2 linked regions of the Simiduia agarivorans SA1 = DSM 21679 genome follow. The protein of the gene in region 1 interacts with the protein of each later gene in a pairwise test. Links are inferred from orthologs where the notes say so. Each region holds a gene or a part of one and is shown in the gene's direction. Other genes may lie near its edges.

Region 1 (9,466 bases):
CCAGTTGCCGGAATACCGAACGCCATTGGTTGGCATCGAGTTCCGCGCCGATCCCGTAGGTACTCAGTTGCTGATGATCGAACTGGATAATCTTGTCATTGCTTTTGCCAAGCAGAATATCCACCAGATGACTCACGCCAAAGCGTTGGCCCGAGCGGTACACGGTAGAAAGCGCTTTGCGCGCTGCTTCAGTGCCGTCCCAGGTGTCCACCGGGGTCAGGCAGGTGTCACAATTTCCACAGGGCGCGTGGTCACGCTCGCCGAAATAATTCAGCAACACCTGCCGTCGGCAACTGGTGACCTCACACAAACCCAGCATGGCATCGAGTTTTTGCCGCTCGGCAATTTTGTGTTCGAGACTGCCGTCCGATTGCGCCATCATCTGACTCAACAGAATCACATCCTGATAGCCGTAGGTCATCCACGCGGTGGCGGGGTTGCCGTCGCGGCCGGCGCGGCCGGTTTCCTGATAATAGGCTTCCAGGCTTTTGGGTAAATCCAGGTGGGCAACGAAGCGCACATCCGGTTTGTCGATGCCCATACCAAACGCAACGGTAGCCACCATGATGATCTGATCTTCGCGTAAAAACCGGGCCTGGTTACTGGCGCGGACTTCAGCGGGCAAGCCGGCGTGATAGGGCAGGGCGTTAAACCCCTCCGATTGCAGGTGGCTGGCAATTTCCTCGGTTTTTTTGCGCGACAGGCAATACACAATGCCGCTGTCCTCCGGGTGTTCATTGCGTAAAAACTGTACCAGCTGCTTTTTCGGGTTGTTCTTGGGCGTGATGCGGTACTGAATATTGGGCCGATCAAAACCCACAATAAACGCCCGGGCCTGTTCTAGGTGCAGGCGATGGATGATTTCCTGTTGTGTGCGGGCATCGGCAGTGGCGGTGAGCGCGATGCGCGGCACGTCGGGAAATTCTTCTGCCAGCAGGCCCAGCTGCAGATAATCGGCCCGGAAGTCGTGGCCCCATTGGGACACGCAATGGGCTTCGTCGATGGCGAACAGGGCGAGCCTGGCCTGGTGCAACAAGTTGATTGTGCGCGCCTGGTTCAGGCGTTCGGGCGCGATGTACAGCAAGTCGAGCTCACCCGCCACCAGCGCCTGCTCGATACTGGCCTGTTCGGTCGGGCTCAACGTAGAGTTCAGGTAACCGGCGCTGACGCCCAGCTGAGCCAACGCGTCGACCTGGTCCTGCATCAGCGCAATCAGCGGTGAAATCACCACGCCGCAGCCTGCGCGGGCGAGCGAGGGTATCTGGTAGCAGAGGGATTTACCGCCCCCGGTAGGCATGATGACCAGGGCGTCACCGCCGTGGGTCACCGTGTCGATAATCTCGTCCTGTGGGGGGCGGAAGGCGCTATAGCCAAACGTGTGTTGGAGTATGTGCAGGGGTTCGTGGCTCATTGGCGCATTATACGGGCCCCGGTCATCCGGGTGTGAGTTGAAATGAACAATTGGCGCTTAAAATTTGGCCCGGGACAGGTATAATGCGCGCCCGCTATGAGATGTAGAGAAGTACGAGGTTAGCGTGAAAGTGGCTGTACGTTGGGTGGTGCGCAACCACCGCATCATTGCCCGAGGCAAATTGGGCGCTTCCTTGCAGGTGCAAGGCTACCGCAATGGCGGTTATTGGTTCTGATTCGGGGCGATTGTGGCAAAGATCGGTTTAATTTTTGGCAGTGATGAAGGCAATACTGAGGCAATCGCCTACCGTATTCAGGCCCGCCTGGGAGCTGATCTGGTGGATGTGCTGGATGTGGCTGATATCACGGTGCTGGACTTCGACAATTACGACACCCTGATCCTCGGCCTGTCCACCTGGGACTTCGGCCAGATCCAGTCCGATTGGGAGGATTTCTGGGGCGACGTCGGTCAGGTGGACTTCACCGGTAAAACGGTGGCGCTGTTTGGCCTGGGCGACCAGTTTGGCTACGGCGATTACTTCCTGGATGCCATGGGCATGCTGCACGATGTGATCGTGCCTAACGGCGCCCGCATCGTCGGCTATTGGTCCACTGACGGCTACGATTTTGATGCCTCCAAAGCCCAGGTTGCTGGTGAGAATCTGTTCGTGGGTCTCGGCATTGATCAGGATCAGCAGGAAGACCTGACTGCCGGTCGGCTGAACCGCTGGTGCCGGCAGATCCACGCTGAGCTTGGCCTAACCTCGCCCATCCAGGATCTCGACGATTAGTTTTTTAGCCAGTTCCGGTTCTGGCTAGTCTCCAACCCGGCCACGGGCAATAATAGTGGCCATGCAAACGACATCATCAATTCACACCACGCCCGCGCTGACTCCCGAGGCCTGCCAGGCCGCGCGGTTGGCGCGCGACAGTCGGTTTGACGGCCTGTTCTATACGGCCGTTCTCAGTACCGGTATCTATTGCCGTCCCACCTGCCCGGCGAGAGCGCCGCGGGAAGACAATGTTCGCTATTTTGCCAGCGCAGCCGCCTGTGCCGCCGAGGGCTACCGGCCGTGCTTGCGTTGCCGCCCGGATGCCGCACCCGGTTATTCGCCCGCAAACGCGCAGGTTACGCGCGCAATCGCACTGCTGGAGCAGGGTTTGTCGTTAACGGACATTGCCGCCGAGCTCGGGATTACCGATCGCCATTTACGCAACGTGTTTGCTGAGAGCCTGGGCGTCGGCCCGAAGGAATACCAAATCTACCGACGCTGCTTGTTGGCCAAGCAGTTGCTGCATGAAACGCCGATGCCGATTACCGACATTGCGCTCGCGTGCGGATTCCAAAGCGTACGGCGTTTCAATGATGCGTTTAAACGCCGCCTGGCGTTGACGCCGAGCGAGGTCCGGCGATCGGCCCAAGACCGGGTCACTTCGCACGGAATTACGCTGTTTCTGAGTTACCGGCCGCCCTATGCCTGGTCTTCGGTGCAGGCATTTTTAGCAAAACGCCAGGTGGAGGGGCTGGAGCGGGTCACCGAAGCCAGTTATTCGCGGTCTTTGTCTGTACCCGGCGGCGGTTGGTTTGATGCGGTGCATGAGCCTTCGCGCCATGGTTTTCGGGTCACATTTACGCTGGCTGATCCCAGCCGGTTGTCAGCTGCGGTGGCGATGGTGCGGCGGATTCTGGATCTGGACGCCAACAGCCTCGCGATAGGCCGGGCGCTGCGCGCGGCGTTCAAGGGTTCTTCCTCCGCGCCCGCATTGACGGAGGGCATGCGCGTGCCGCAATTTTGCAGCGCATTTGAAGCCGGGGTCCGGGCCATATTGGGCCAGCAGGTGAGTGTGGCGGCGGCCAGGAAAATGACCGAGACGCTGGTGCACACGCTAGGTGAAACCCGGCCACTCGGCGAAGGGGGCGGCCACTACCATTTGTTTCCCGCACCTGCGCAGGTGGCCGCGGACGAGCTGCTATTTCTCGGGATGCCTGCCAGTCGGCGGGCGAGCCTGCGCGCACTGGCAGCGTGTTGTTCGGAGTTTCCCGAATTGGATGTGGCGCGCTGGTTGGCGATAAAGGGCATCGGGCCCTGGACGGTCAGCTACGCGCAAATGCGCGGGGCCCAGCACACGGATATCTGGCTGGCGGGTGATCTCGGTATTAAACATGCGTTGGCCCAGTGGCCACAGATTTCGCCAGACGTTGCTGCGCCCTGGCGCAGTTACCTCACATTGCAACTTTGGGAATTGTTGGTATGACCCACGCACTGACAGCATCGACGGCACGGCTTTCAACGCCCATGGGTGAGTTATGGATTCAGGCTAACGAGCGGGGTATCACCGCGGTCAGCTTTGATGCACTGCCGATTCAAACATCGGCGCCAACAAGTGACAGTGCAGAAGCGCATCTCGCGCAGGCGATGGCTGAATTAACCGACTATTTTACCGGCCAACGGCAGGCGTTTACTGTGCCGCTTGCCGCCCGCGGTACCGCGTTCCAAACGCAGGTGTGGACCGCACTTTACCAGCTTCCCTTTGGTGTGACCGCCAGTTATCGGGATATCGCCCGCGCGATTGGTAACGAGAAAGCGGTGCGTGCGGTGGGTGCGGCCAATGGCCGCAATCCGATTGCGATTATCGTGCCCTGTCATCGTGTGATTGGTACCAACGGCACGTTGACCGGCTATGCCGGTGGCCTCGCGCGCAAACAATGGTTGCTGGCCCATGAGGGCGTTGGGCAAAGGCCGTTGTTGTAGGGCTCACTGATCTGCGGTTCAGGCCTGCAACGTTTTACGGGGCTTCGGCGATAAAGGTTGCCCGAATCGGCGCCGGGTGACCTTCAGCAGTTTTTGACAGGTCATCCGGATCGAGAAATTCCCGCAGCGAGTGATACAGCATCCAGTCGGTGGTGCGTTGCTCATCCAGGCTCGTCCGGTTCATTTCCGCAAGGCGCGGATTTTTCAAACCGCATTTGCGCATCCAGCTGATGAGTGTGTCGGGCGACGGCAGAAACCACACATTGTTCATCTTGGCGTAGCGGCCTTCGGGCACCAATACATCGCCCAGTCCACCTTCGATTACCAGCGTTTCCAACACCAGTTGACCACCGGGTCGCAGAGTGTCTTTCAGCTCGCGCAGGTGATCCATGGGCGATCGCCGGTGATAAAACACACCCATGGAAAATGTCGTGTCAAAGCAACCAAGGTTGGCCGGCAGCTGTTCGATACCGATGGGCAGGACGTCCACGGGTTTGGGGCCGGTGAATTTTTTCAGGCTGTAAAACTGCATGACAAACCGGGGCGAGGGGTCTATGCCAATCACCCGGCGTGCGCCTTCGCCCAACATGCGCCAGCAGTGGTAGCCGTTGCCGCAGCCTACGTCGAGAATATGCCGGCCGGCGAGGGAATCCAGGTGTGGCAATACCCGGTCCCATTTCCAATCCGAGCGCCATTCGGTATTGATATGAGTGCCAAACACAGAATACGGGCCTTTGCGCCAGGGGATCAGTTCCCGCAAGGTGGCCTCTATCGCGTCCCGGGTCGTTTGCTCAATCGGCCCGTCCAGCGTCATGCCGTGTTTGAAGTCCATTACGGTGGCCTTGATGGCCGGCAGTTTCAGGTAGCTGTCGCGCCATTGCGGCAAGTCGCCAAAGCGCGTTTCCGAAAGGCCCTCATGGATTTGTGCGGGCAGTGTTGCAGCCCATTCACTGAAGCGGGCGTCGTCTCGCAGGTAGGCGAGCAGATCGGCGTAGAGATCGAGATAGTTCATGCTTTGATAGCGATCAGTGAGGCAAAGTTAAAACATTGGAACCATACATCCACCGACGTGAAGCCGGCATTTTTCAGCCGCTGGCGGTGGTGCTCGAGTGGTTCGGGTATCAGGACATTTTCCAGCGCCGTGCGTTTTTGCGCGATTTCCATATCGCTGTAGCCATTGGTGCGCTTGAAGTTGTGGTGTAACTCAATCATCAGATCGTGGTGGGGCTGGTCTTTGAATGCCACTTTCTCCGACAGAATCAACACGCCACCCGGGACCAAGCCCTGATAGATTTTGCTGACTATCTGGTCACGCTGGGCAGGGTCGATAAACTGCAGGGTGAAGTTAAGCACCACCACCGAGGCCTGTTCAATCGCCACCTGTTGCAGGTCGCTGCACACCAGCTCAACCGGCACTTCGGCGCTATCCGCGGCCATAACCTGGCGGGCGCGCTCGATCATGGCCTTGGAGTTATCCACCGCGATCAGGCGGCAGTTGGCGGCCCGGATGCGATGGCGCATGGCCAGTGTGGCCGCACCCAGGGAGCAGCCCAGGTCATAACAACGGGAATCGGCCCGGGCATAGCGCTCGGCCAGATCGCCAATCATGCTGATGATGGTGGTGTAGCCCGGGACTGACCGCTTGATCATATCGGGGAACACATTGACCACCTGCTGGTCAAACCGGAAGCTGGCCAGTTCGGCCAGTGGGCTCGCATATATGTTGTCGCGCTGGTCGGTCATGGCTAGGCCCCTCAAAACGCGCCATTCTAGCCAGCGGGTGCGGGTCTAGCAAACTGGTCTAAGCTTGAAGTGGCAGTTTTCCGGGGGCAGGACGGTCAAGGGTAGGGAATCTTTGGTTAATTACGCTGCAGTGAAAGTTTTGGTGGTGGACGATTTCGACAGCTTCCGCATGACGGTGAGCCGGATGTTGTCGGATTTCGGTTGCCGTACGGTCGACACGGCCGTCAATGGTAATGAAGCCTTGCGCTTGTGCGAGGAGAATGATTACGACCTGATTTTGTGCGATTACAACCTTGGCAAAGGCCGTAACGGCTTGCAATTGCTGGAGGAAATGCGCCACAAAAATCTCCTGCGGCGCAGTAATCTGTTCTTGCTGGTCAGTGCCGAGTCGTCGCGCAATATTGTCCTGGCAGCGTCGGATTACGAGCCCGACGGATACCTCACCAAGCCCATTACCGCCAAAACCTTGCGCCAGCGACTCGATCGGGTGTTGCATCAGCGCCAATCCATGAAGTCTGTGTATCGCGCAATCGAGGATAACTACCTGGATCGCGCTATCGTGCTTTGCCTGACCAAACTCGACGAGAACTCGCGCTATGCCGTGTTGTGTCAGAAGCTGCTGGGCGCTCTCTATATCAAAACCCAGCAATACGATCTGGCTGAGCAGCTGTATCGACAGGTGCTGGAAATGCGGGAACTGGATTGGGCGCAAGTCGGTATGGCGCAGGTGGAGGCGGCACGTGGAAATGATGACCGGGCCGAGGACTGGCTTCAGCAGATAATTCAACTGCAACCTCTGTGCATGCCGGCATACGATGAACTGGCAGAACTGTATCGCCGGCAAGGCAAGGAAGCGGAGCGTCAGAAAGTCCTTGAGCAGGCGGTCGCCGTGTCGCCAGTGGCCCTGTTGAGGCAGGAAAAACTGGCGCAGGTGGCGCAGTCCAACAACGATAGTATTGTGGCCGCGCAAACCTATAAAAAAGTGGTTAAGTTGTCCGAGAACTCCGTACACGACAAAGTTGAAAACCACATGGCGTTTACCCGGGCAGCAGTGGCGGCGTTTGCCGAAGATGAAACAGTGGGCCGCGATGTATTGCGTGAAGCCCTGGCAGTTGTGGATCAGGTGGAAAGCCGGTTTGGCAAGGACGACACGCGCAAACTGCAATTGCAACTGATCGAGTCCCAGTTGCAACTCAAGCAAGGCAATACCAAGCGCGCCAACGAATTGTTTATGGCGGCAAATCAGGCAATCGAAGCCTTGGGCCTGATGGACATTGACACCGAATTGGATCGGGTGATGACCTTGCAGGCATTGGGACAGAACGCGAAAGCGAATGATCGTCTGGTGGAATTGGTGGAAGCGTTTAAAGACGACGAATCGGCACTGGAAAAAATTGACCGGTTGCTGGATGACCCGGTCAGCGAAGCCGCGTGCAAGCAAGTGGCCAGTATCAATAAAGAGGGTATTCGCCTGTATGAGCAGCAGGCGTATATGCGCGCGATTGAATGTTTTCAGCGGGCGCGCCGATTGTTTCCACGCCATTTAGGCGTGCAATTAAATCTGGTGCAGGCGTTAGTGGGCCAGATGCGTACAGGCGATGAAAATCCCCAGTGGATGGACATTGCCATTCAATGCCTGAAGGGGGTCGAATCGTCCATCAATGGCACTCACCCTCAATTCCAGCGCTACCGGCAATTGCAGGATATGTTGCGCCAGGCAGACATGGAAATCCGTGCCAATCAGTCGAAGCGAAAGGGGAAGTGATATGAGTCAGCGGGAAGATCTGCAGGCTGAGTTTTCGCTGATACTCGCCAGCAGTGTGCACGACATGAAGAATTCTTTGGGGATGCTGATAAATACGCTGGATGACACCATGCGTGAAATGCCACCCAAGACGCCGGCGCAAGCCAGTCGGTACGCGACGCTACAATATGAGGTGTCCCGCATCAACGGTGAACTGATCCAGTTACTTGGACTTTACCGCACTAACTTACAGTCCATGCCTGTACATGTGGAAGAGCATTACGTGCGCGATCTCATCGATGAGCAACTGGCGCGCAACGATCTGCTGCTGACCAGCCGGCATATCGATGTCGAGCTGCGTTGTGATGAAGATCTCCTGTGGTACTTTGATGCTGAACTGATTGGTGGTGTCATACACAATGTGCTGGTCAATTGCGCGCGCTATACACGCAGTAAGCTACTGGTTTCGGCGGTCATCGAAGAAAAAACCTTGGTGATTCAGATTGCCGACGACGGCGGTGGCTACCCGCAAGTGATGATCGATCAACCGGTCAATGCCCAACGGGGGATTTCGTTCGAAACCGGCAGCACCAACCTGGGGCTGTTTTTTGCCCAACGGGTGGCCAGTTTGCACCGTTCAGGCGGTAAGGAAGGGTTCATATCGCTTGCCAATGGGGGCGAACTGGATGGTGGCATATTTACCTTGACGTTGCCCTGATGCGACCAAGGTATGAGGGCGCGGTTGCAGGGGGTTTGATAGCCTAGGCGTTTCTTATCTCCACAATCGGATCGTTATGAACGCCAATAACAATCGCACCGCACTGGTTACCGGCAGCACTTCGGGCATTGGCATGGCTTGCGCGAAAGTGCTGATGCAGCATGGATACAGCGTTGCCTTGCATGGCCTGGTCGATGAGACGGATGGCTGGCAACTGGCCCGCGAAGCCGAACAGCGCTACGGCGTGACCTGTTGCTTCGTCCCCGGCAATCTCGCCGTACCCGAACAAGTCGCGCAGATGGTAGCCTCGGCTCAAAGCCAGTTGGGTAGCCTGGCTGTGCTTGTGAATAATGGCGGTATTCAGTACACCGCGCCCGTCGACAGCTTTCCTGTTGAGCGCTGGCAATCCATTTTGTCGATTAATCTCACGGCTGCCTTTATCGCGACGCAAGCGGCGTTGCCCGCGATGCGAGCTGCAGGTTTTGGCCGCGTTATCAATATTGCCTCAGTGCATGGCTTGGTGGCTTCGGTGAATAAGTCGGCTTATGTTGCCGCCAAGCACGGTTTAATCGGTTTTACCAAAGCCACGGCGTTGGAAACGGCCAATGCCGGTATCACCTGCAACGCGATTTGTCCCGGTTGGGTTGATACCGCCATCGTACAGAGTCAGGTAGCTGATCTGGCGCGACAGGAAGGGCTGGAACTCGCTCAGGCCAGTCAGCAATTGGTGGCGAACAAACAGCCGATGCACGCAATGACCGCGCCTGAATCCATCGGTGCCATGGTTCAATTCTTATGCTCGGATCAGGCCGCTACCCTGACCGGCGCCAGCATTCCCATTGACGGTGGATGGACGGCCCAATGACCGTTATGATGAGGCCATATCCCGATACCTATAATAAATTTATGCCTCATTTACTGCTTGCCGATGATCACCCATTGTTCCGTGCTGCATTGCGCCAGACCCTGTCCATGGCATTGCCGGGCGGGGTTGATCAATGCACTGAGTGTGAAGACATCGGTGCTGTGATGACCCAGCTGGAACAGGGCTTGGAGCCAGATCTGATTCTGTTGGATTTGCACATGCCAGGTGCGCAG
Region 2 (6,042 bases), 3.4 Mb from region 1 along the record:
TCAACAAATTACTGTATAACCGTATAGTACTGGTTGCACATACAGTAAATGTGCAGTATGCTTTTCCTCACTGAATACAAGCTAACAATACAGCTGGCTCCGCCGGCTGTGGGCTAAGGCCCGATAATTAACAAGATCAAATGAAAAGGGTTTCACACATGGACCAGAACAAAGAAAAGGCATTGCAGGCGGCGCTGTCTCAAATCGAGCGTCAATTCGGTAAAGGTACCGTGATGCGTATGGGCGACCGCGAGCAGGTTGCCATTCCGTCCATTTCTACCGGCTCTCTCGGGCTGGACGTGGCGCTCGGTATTGGTGGTCTGCCCAAGGGCCGTATCGTTGAAATTTATGGCCCAGAGTCCTCGGGTAAAACCACGCTCACTTTGCAGGTGATTGCCGAGGCGCAGAAGGCCGGTGGCGTGTGTGCGTTCGTGGATGCTGAGCACGCGCTGGACCCCATTTACGCTGAAAAACTAGGCGTGAATGTGGATGAACTGATTGTGTCCCAGCCCGATACCGGCGAGCAGGCCCTTGAAGTGGCCGACATGCTGGTGCGTTCCGGCGCGGTTGACGTACTGGTGGTGGACTCTGTTGCCGCGCTGACACCCAAAGCGGAAATTGAAGGCGAAATGGGCGATCACCACGTGGGCTTGCAGGCGCGCTTGATGTCGCAGGCGCTGCGTAAAATTACCGGCAATATCAAAAACGCCAACTGTCTGGCGATTTTCATCAACCAGATCCGGATGAAAATCGGCGTCATGTTCGGCAACCCGGAAACCACTACCGGTGGTAATGCGCTTAAGTTTTACTCATCCGTTCGTCTGGATATCCGCCGTACCGGCGCGGTGAAAGATGGCGATGAGGTGATCGGTAACGAAACCCGCGTGAAGGTGGTGAAGAACAAAGTAGCACCGCCCTTTAAACAAGCCGAGTTCCAGATTCTGTACGGTCAGGGCATTAACCTGCAGGGCGAAATTATCGACTTTGGCGTCAAGCTGGGTTTGATTGACAAAGCCGGTGCCTGGTACAGCTACAAGGGCGACAAAATCGGCCAGGGCAAAAATAACGTGGTGAAATTCCTGCTGGAAAACCCCGATATCCAGAAGGAAATTGAAACGCAAGTCCGCGCGGAATTACTGGGCGGCAAAGTTAAGGCAACGTCCTCTTCTGATGAAGATGCAGTGGAGGAAATGGATTCCTAACGATTGTTAGCTTGCCTCGTGGGCTGGCCAAGGTCAGTGCCACGAGGTCTTTTTTGGGAGAGCCATTATGGCGAGGTGCGCAACAGAGGGGGAAGTGCTGGACGCTGCAATACGATTGCTGGCGCGGCGCGAATACTCTGCCGCCGAACTGCGTCGTAAGTTGGAGGCCAAAACAGATCACGCCGCTTGGATAGATGCCGCTATCGAGCGTGTGCAATCCCTCGGTTATCAATCCGATTGTCGCTATACCGAGAGCTTCATTCGTTATGCCGTCAGCCAGGGCAAGGGCCCGGTCTGGATCCGCTATCAACTTCAACACAAAGGTCTGTGTGAACAATTGGTGTCGCAACAGTTAGCGGATGCCGATGTTGACTGGGATCAGTTGGCAATGGAAACCCTGGCTCGCCGTTTTACCCATGCAGGGACGGATGCAAAAGAGCGAGCGAAACAATACCGCTTACTATCTGGTCGCGGCTTCAATCCTGACTCGGTCCGCAAAGCCATGGAATCACTGCCAGAAATCATGTGTGATTAGCGTTGTGTGCAATGGTGCGCGCAGTCTGCCGATACTGCCGATGGTCTTTTAGACGTCTGCTACAGACCTGCCTGAAAAAAAACGTTAACGCGCAATGCCTGGTCTTTTCATCGGGCGAGAATTACCTGCCTGCAAGGGCGATCTTTGTTCCCCTGTTTCGCAATCCTTCCTGATGGTTTCCGCAGGATCATTGATCGGCGTTGGCGTCAGATCAATGCGGCTGAATCAGTCGTCACCTCATCATCCGTCGTTTTTTCCTGCGTGCCCGGTGCAGAAGGTTTTAGGGTGGCAGGTTGATGGGTTTTTGCTGCGCTTTTGGTTTTTTTGGGGCGGCCGCGCTTTAATGGTCGGACCCGCTGATTGGCAATTTTTTCGATGCGCTCTTTGAATGCATCACCACCCAGGACCTGCCCCAGTTTGACCGTTTCGGCGATGTAGGTAAGCAAACGGCTATCAAACGCGTAGTGGAACAACTTTCGGTACGCCTGTACCCGTTCGCGGGCGGTTTTACCCAGAGCGATGTACAAACGGTGGTCTTTGATCAGGTCACTTTTATCGAGCGAAGCATGAAAATTAAAGCTGGACCACGGGTATTCGCCTGGCTCATTGGCCAGCCCCAAATACATGGGCTTGAGTTCAACGTATCGATAGCAGGTCAGCAGATAGGATTCAGAATCGATCAGACTGGCTTTGTAGCGACCACCCCATAATGTGCCGGAGCGCTTATACCGGTGATTGACGTATTGAACATAGCGCCTGCCCAATGACTGCATCATTGACGAAAGGCCTTGCTCTATGCGAGGCGTTGCCAGAAATTGCACCATGTTGGGCAGTAAAACGTAGGCATGAATATCCACGCGGTATTGCTCCGCGGCGGTCTTCATGCTCTGCAGATAAAACTCGTAATCTTCATCGTCGAAAAAACAGGGCAGATTGTTGTGGCCCGTTTGAACAACGTGTTGAGGAATATCAGGTAAATTAAGCCGGGGTAATCGCGCCATACCAGCAAACAGTCCTCGTTTGTCGTGCGTCCGTGTCTTTTTGCATCCCTGCTGGGCGCGGGCAATTATCGCAAAACTGATTTACCAATTTCAAATTAGTTAGTGGTTCACTAGTACCAACTGATGCGGTTAACCGCTCGAGGATCGAGCATATTGTGATCGAGTTGTCCTTTTGGCTTCTGTTTGCCAAAGTCTTTAGGCTAGAATGCGATCGCTGCAGAGCAGCCTGACTTATGCAACGGATTGAATCATGGAACCCAAGGACAATATTCGGCTGGCCATTAATGGACGTACAGACATAGGCCAGGTCAGAGGGGAAAACGAAGACCATATCGGTTGGTACAACCATCCCGCATTGCCATTTGGTTTTGTGATCATTGCAGACGGGATGGGTGGTTATACCGGCGGTGCGAGAGCCAGTGCTTTGGCTGTCAACGTGATTGATCGCCACCTCAAAGCCATTCCCGATCCGGGGTTTCAATCCTGCACACCCGATCAGCAGCTGTTGATGATTCATGCAACACTGATGGAAGCATTCAGCGCTGCAAACCAATCGATTCTCGACGCCAAAATTGACAATCCTCAACACGCCAATATGGGCAGTACAGTGGTCGTGGGTGTGTTGTGGGAGCAACACGTGACGATTGCCCACTTGGGTGATTCCCGTGCTTACTTATGGAACCGCGATGGGTTGGTTCAGCTGACCCGGGATCACAGTCTGGTCCAGGAAATGGTTGATGCAGGAACCATGACCGAGTCCCAAGCGCGCACCAGTGGTGTCCGTAATCATATTACCCGGGCGTTGGGTGTCACTGAATTTGTTGAGCCCTCCATGAACTCTTACCGGTTGGAGCAGAATACTTTATTGATGTTCTGCACTGACGGCCTGACAGAGTATCTCGATAATCTTGAATTAGAGCATGTGTTGTCCACACACAGGCCTGCGCTCGAGTGTTGTTATCGGTTCATCGCAGATGCAAATCAGCAGGGTGGTAAAGACAACATCAGTGTGGGGATTATGGAGTTTACCTTGCGAGATCAATCCCGGGCCGAAACGACATTTCCCAAAGCACCTGCTGGCACCGGTGAAGATGTGACGTTACGGCCGGGTGCGGGTCTTTAATTCGGCACCAACGTGAGCCGGTGTTTTGTGGGGCCCTTCAACCAGGGTGATGCATTACCCTCAACCCAATCCTGATGGCCTTTGCCGAAAAACGCTGACAAAGGGTGTGCACTCTGACCGGTAGCCATATGAAAATAGGCCTGGTCTTCTTTGCCGGGTGAAACGGCAAAGCGTTCGCTGGCGCCATGCGTGGGTGTTTGAACCCGCGGCATGTGGGTATCGCCACGCAGAGGCTCGTTTGGCATTGAAAGCCACCAGTGAATGGGTGCAACAAAGCGCGCCATAGGGTGTTGAATAATGACACGATTGGCCTCGCCCCAGGTGTCGTTGGTCAGCGTCCCATCCGCAAACAAAGGTTCGACCACTTGCTTCATGGCAAACAGTTCCAGTTCATGCCAGCTGTTGAAATCTTTGTTAAGCAAATGTGCAGGTCGCAGGCTGAGCATTTGCCAGAGCGGGTATTCGGTCTGGCGGTTGGCGTTGCTGTAGTTGAACGCCGGGTCCTTGCTCATCATATAAGTTTCCAGCGGCGCAATGGCCAGTTCCATTATTTTCAAACGGCTCTCACGTACCAGGCGATAGCTCACTGATTCGATCGCTGCAAACCCTTGCCAGTTACTTAACTCGATTTGCATGGCCTGCAGGGCAGGCGTCAGGTTTTCCTCTGCTGCTAATGTTTTCAGCAGATGGTCGCGCCAGGGTTTGAGAAAACGGGCTTCGTCATCCAATTGCAGTGCAAGCATATCGGCTTCATCAAAGTTGTCGCCGGCCAGCAACCGGTCACGGATCTGTTGCTGGCGAGCGCCAAGGGCGTAGGCCGAGTCGCCCATGCGTTCAAACGCATCACCGCTCAGCGTCCGGGCATTGGCCGTCCACAACCGATGATTGAGCGGTTTCACTACTGATGGATGTTCTTCTGCAGTGCGGAAACCGTCCCAACTGGCGCCGGTTTGGCTCCAGTCTTCCGGCAGCTTGCCATCGGTGCCTTGGCGATTGGGGAAAGGCCCGGCGATGGTCCAGGCAATGTTGCCGTCTTTGTCTGCCAGCGCCAGATTCTGATGCGGTATGCCTATCTGCGGTGCCAGCGCAACGGCCGCTTCCACTGTGTTGGCGGTTTCCAGGGCCAGGGCATTCATGTTGGCACCTTGGTGGAAATGCGCTGTCCAGATCATGGCCAGCATGCGGTTGTCATCGTCGCGGCCGATGACCGGGCCCCAATGGGTACGCTTGACCTCGAAGATTTCCGTCGCTTGTCCTTTGACCAGAATGTGTTCCTGTTCAATATCAAAATCCCGCCAGCCGTCTGCGGTCAGGTATTGGCTTTCGTCGTCGTTGGTTTGCAAGACAATCACATCCGACCAATCGCCCTGAGTATTGGTAAAGCCCCAGGCCAGGTGCGAATTGGAACCGGCTACCAGCAAGGGCGTACCGGGCAGGGTGGCGCCACTGATCAGGCGTTGATCATCCGGCAATCGCCACTGTGCCCGGTACCAGATGTTGGGTACGCGCACCGCGAGGTGCATGTCATCGGCGACAATGGCGCCACCATGCTTGCTGACTGCACCGGCTACTGCCCAATTATTGCTGCCCACCACCATGTCTTCACTGACTTGTGGCCGGTACACCATGCGGCCCGGATCGCTCAGGTCGGCCCAGCCATGTTCGGGTAGCGGCGCGCTCGCCAACTGAGTATTGCCTTCGTCATCCGCTACGAGCGGCGCGTCCCACTGACCGCCTTGTTGGGTAAAAAAAGCGTAAAGATCAGCGGGCAGATGTTGCGCCAGCGTGCCACGGCTGCGTTCAAAGAGAGCCTGATCGTCCTGTAATACGAGGATCATGCTGAACACGGTGAGCATGCTGTCTTCATCGCGCCATGGGGTGGGGGAATGGTTCAGCAATGTGTATTCAAAGGGCGCGCGCCCGAGCGCGGCCAGGCCCGCGTTAACACCTTCGGTATAGGCGCTCAGTATTAGCTTTTGCCCGGCCGAGAATTGCGCAATAGTGGCACTGGCGCGTTGCCGGAACTGATGGGCGCGTACTTGTTTGTCGTGTTTGAGTGCGGCTTCACCAAACAGTGCCGATAATTCACCGGCGGCGTTGCGACGCTGCAGATCCATTTGGAAAAATCGGTCTTGGGCATGGGCAAAGCCGAGACCAAAGGCGATGTCGGGGCGAGTGGTT

What was found.
Region 2: the proteins of M5M_RS03980 (region 1) and M5M_RS19075 interact in binary tests that used the Escherichia coli proteins (3 or more experiments, as listed by UniProt). The link is inferred for Simiduia agarivorans SA1 = DSM 21679 from one-to-one orthologs.

Annotation. Positions count from the first base shown.
Region 1 is NC_018868.3:867,911-877,376, reverse strand. Bases 460-3,429 are described here. They hold M5M_RS03980 (flavodoxin), read left to right. Parts: upstream 460-1,658; coding sequence 1,659-2,201; downstream 2,202-3,429. Other genes in these bases: M5M_RS03975 (Ada metal-binding domain-containing protein), read left to right, coding at 2,263-3,429. Outside these bases: more of M5M_RS03975, read left to right, coding at 3,430-3,666; M5M_RS20940 (methylated-DNA--[protein]-cysteine S-methyltransferase), read left to right, coding at 3,663-4,163; tRNA 5-methoxyuridine(34)/uridine 5-oxyacetic acid(34) synthase CmoB, read right to left, coding at 4,198-5,175; carboxy-S-adenosyl-L-methionine synthase CmoA, read right to left, coding at 5,172-5,906; M5M_RS03955 (tetratricopeptide repeat-containing response regulator), read left to right, coding at 6,019-7,671; M5M_RS03950 (sensor histidine kinase), read left to right, coding at 7,673-8,368; M5M_RS03945 (3-hydroxybutyrate dehydrogenase), read left to right, coding at 8,445-9,233; M5M_RS03940 (response regulator transcription factor), read left to right, coding at 9,275-9,466. UniProt on the Escherichia coli protein: Low-potential electron donor to a number of redox enzymes. Involved in the reactivation of inactive cob(II)alamin in methionine synthase.
Region 2 is NC_018868.3:4,264,044-4,270,085, forward strand. The notes cover bases 16-3,003. They hold M5M_RS19075 (regulatory protein RecX), read left to right. Parts: upstream 16-1,269; coding sequence 1,270-1,737; downstream 1,738-3,003. Other genes in these bases: M5M_RS19065 (CinA family protein), read left to right, coding at 16-19; recA (recombinase RecA), read left to right, coding at 159-1,202; M5M_RS19080 (transposase), read right to left, coding at 1,944-2,738; M5M_RS19085 (protein phosphatase 2C domain-containing protein), read left to right, coding at 2,989-3,003. In the rest of the region: more of M5M_RS19065, read left to right, coding at 1-15; more of M5M_RS19085, read left to right, coding at 3,004-3,861; M5M_RS19090 (penicillin acylase family protein), read right to left, coding at 3,858-6,042. UniProt on the Escherichia coli protein: Modulates RecA activity through direct physical interaction. Can inhibit both RecA recombinase and coprotease activities. May have a regulatory role during the SOS response. Inhibits DNA strand exchange in vitro.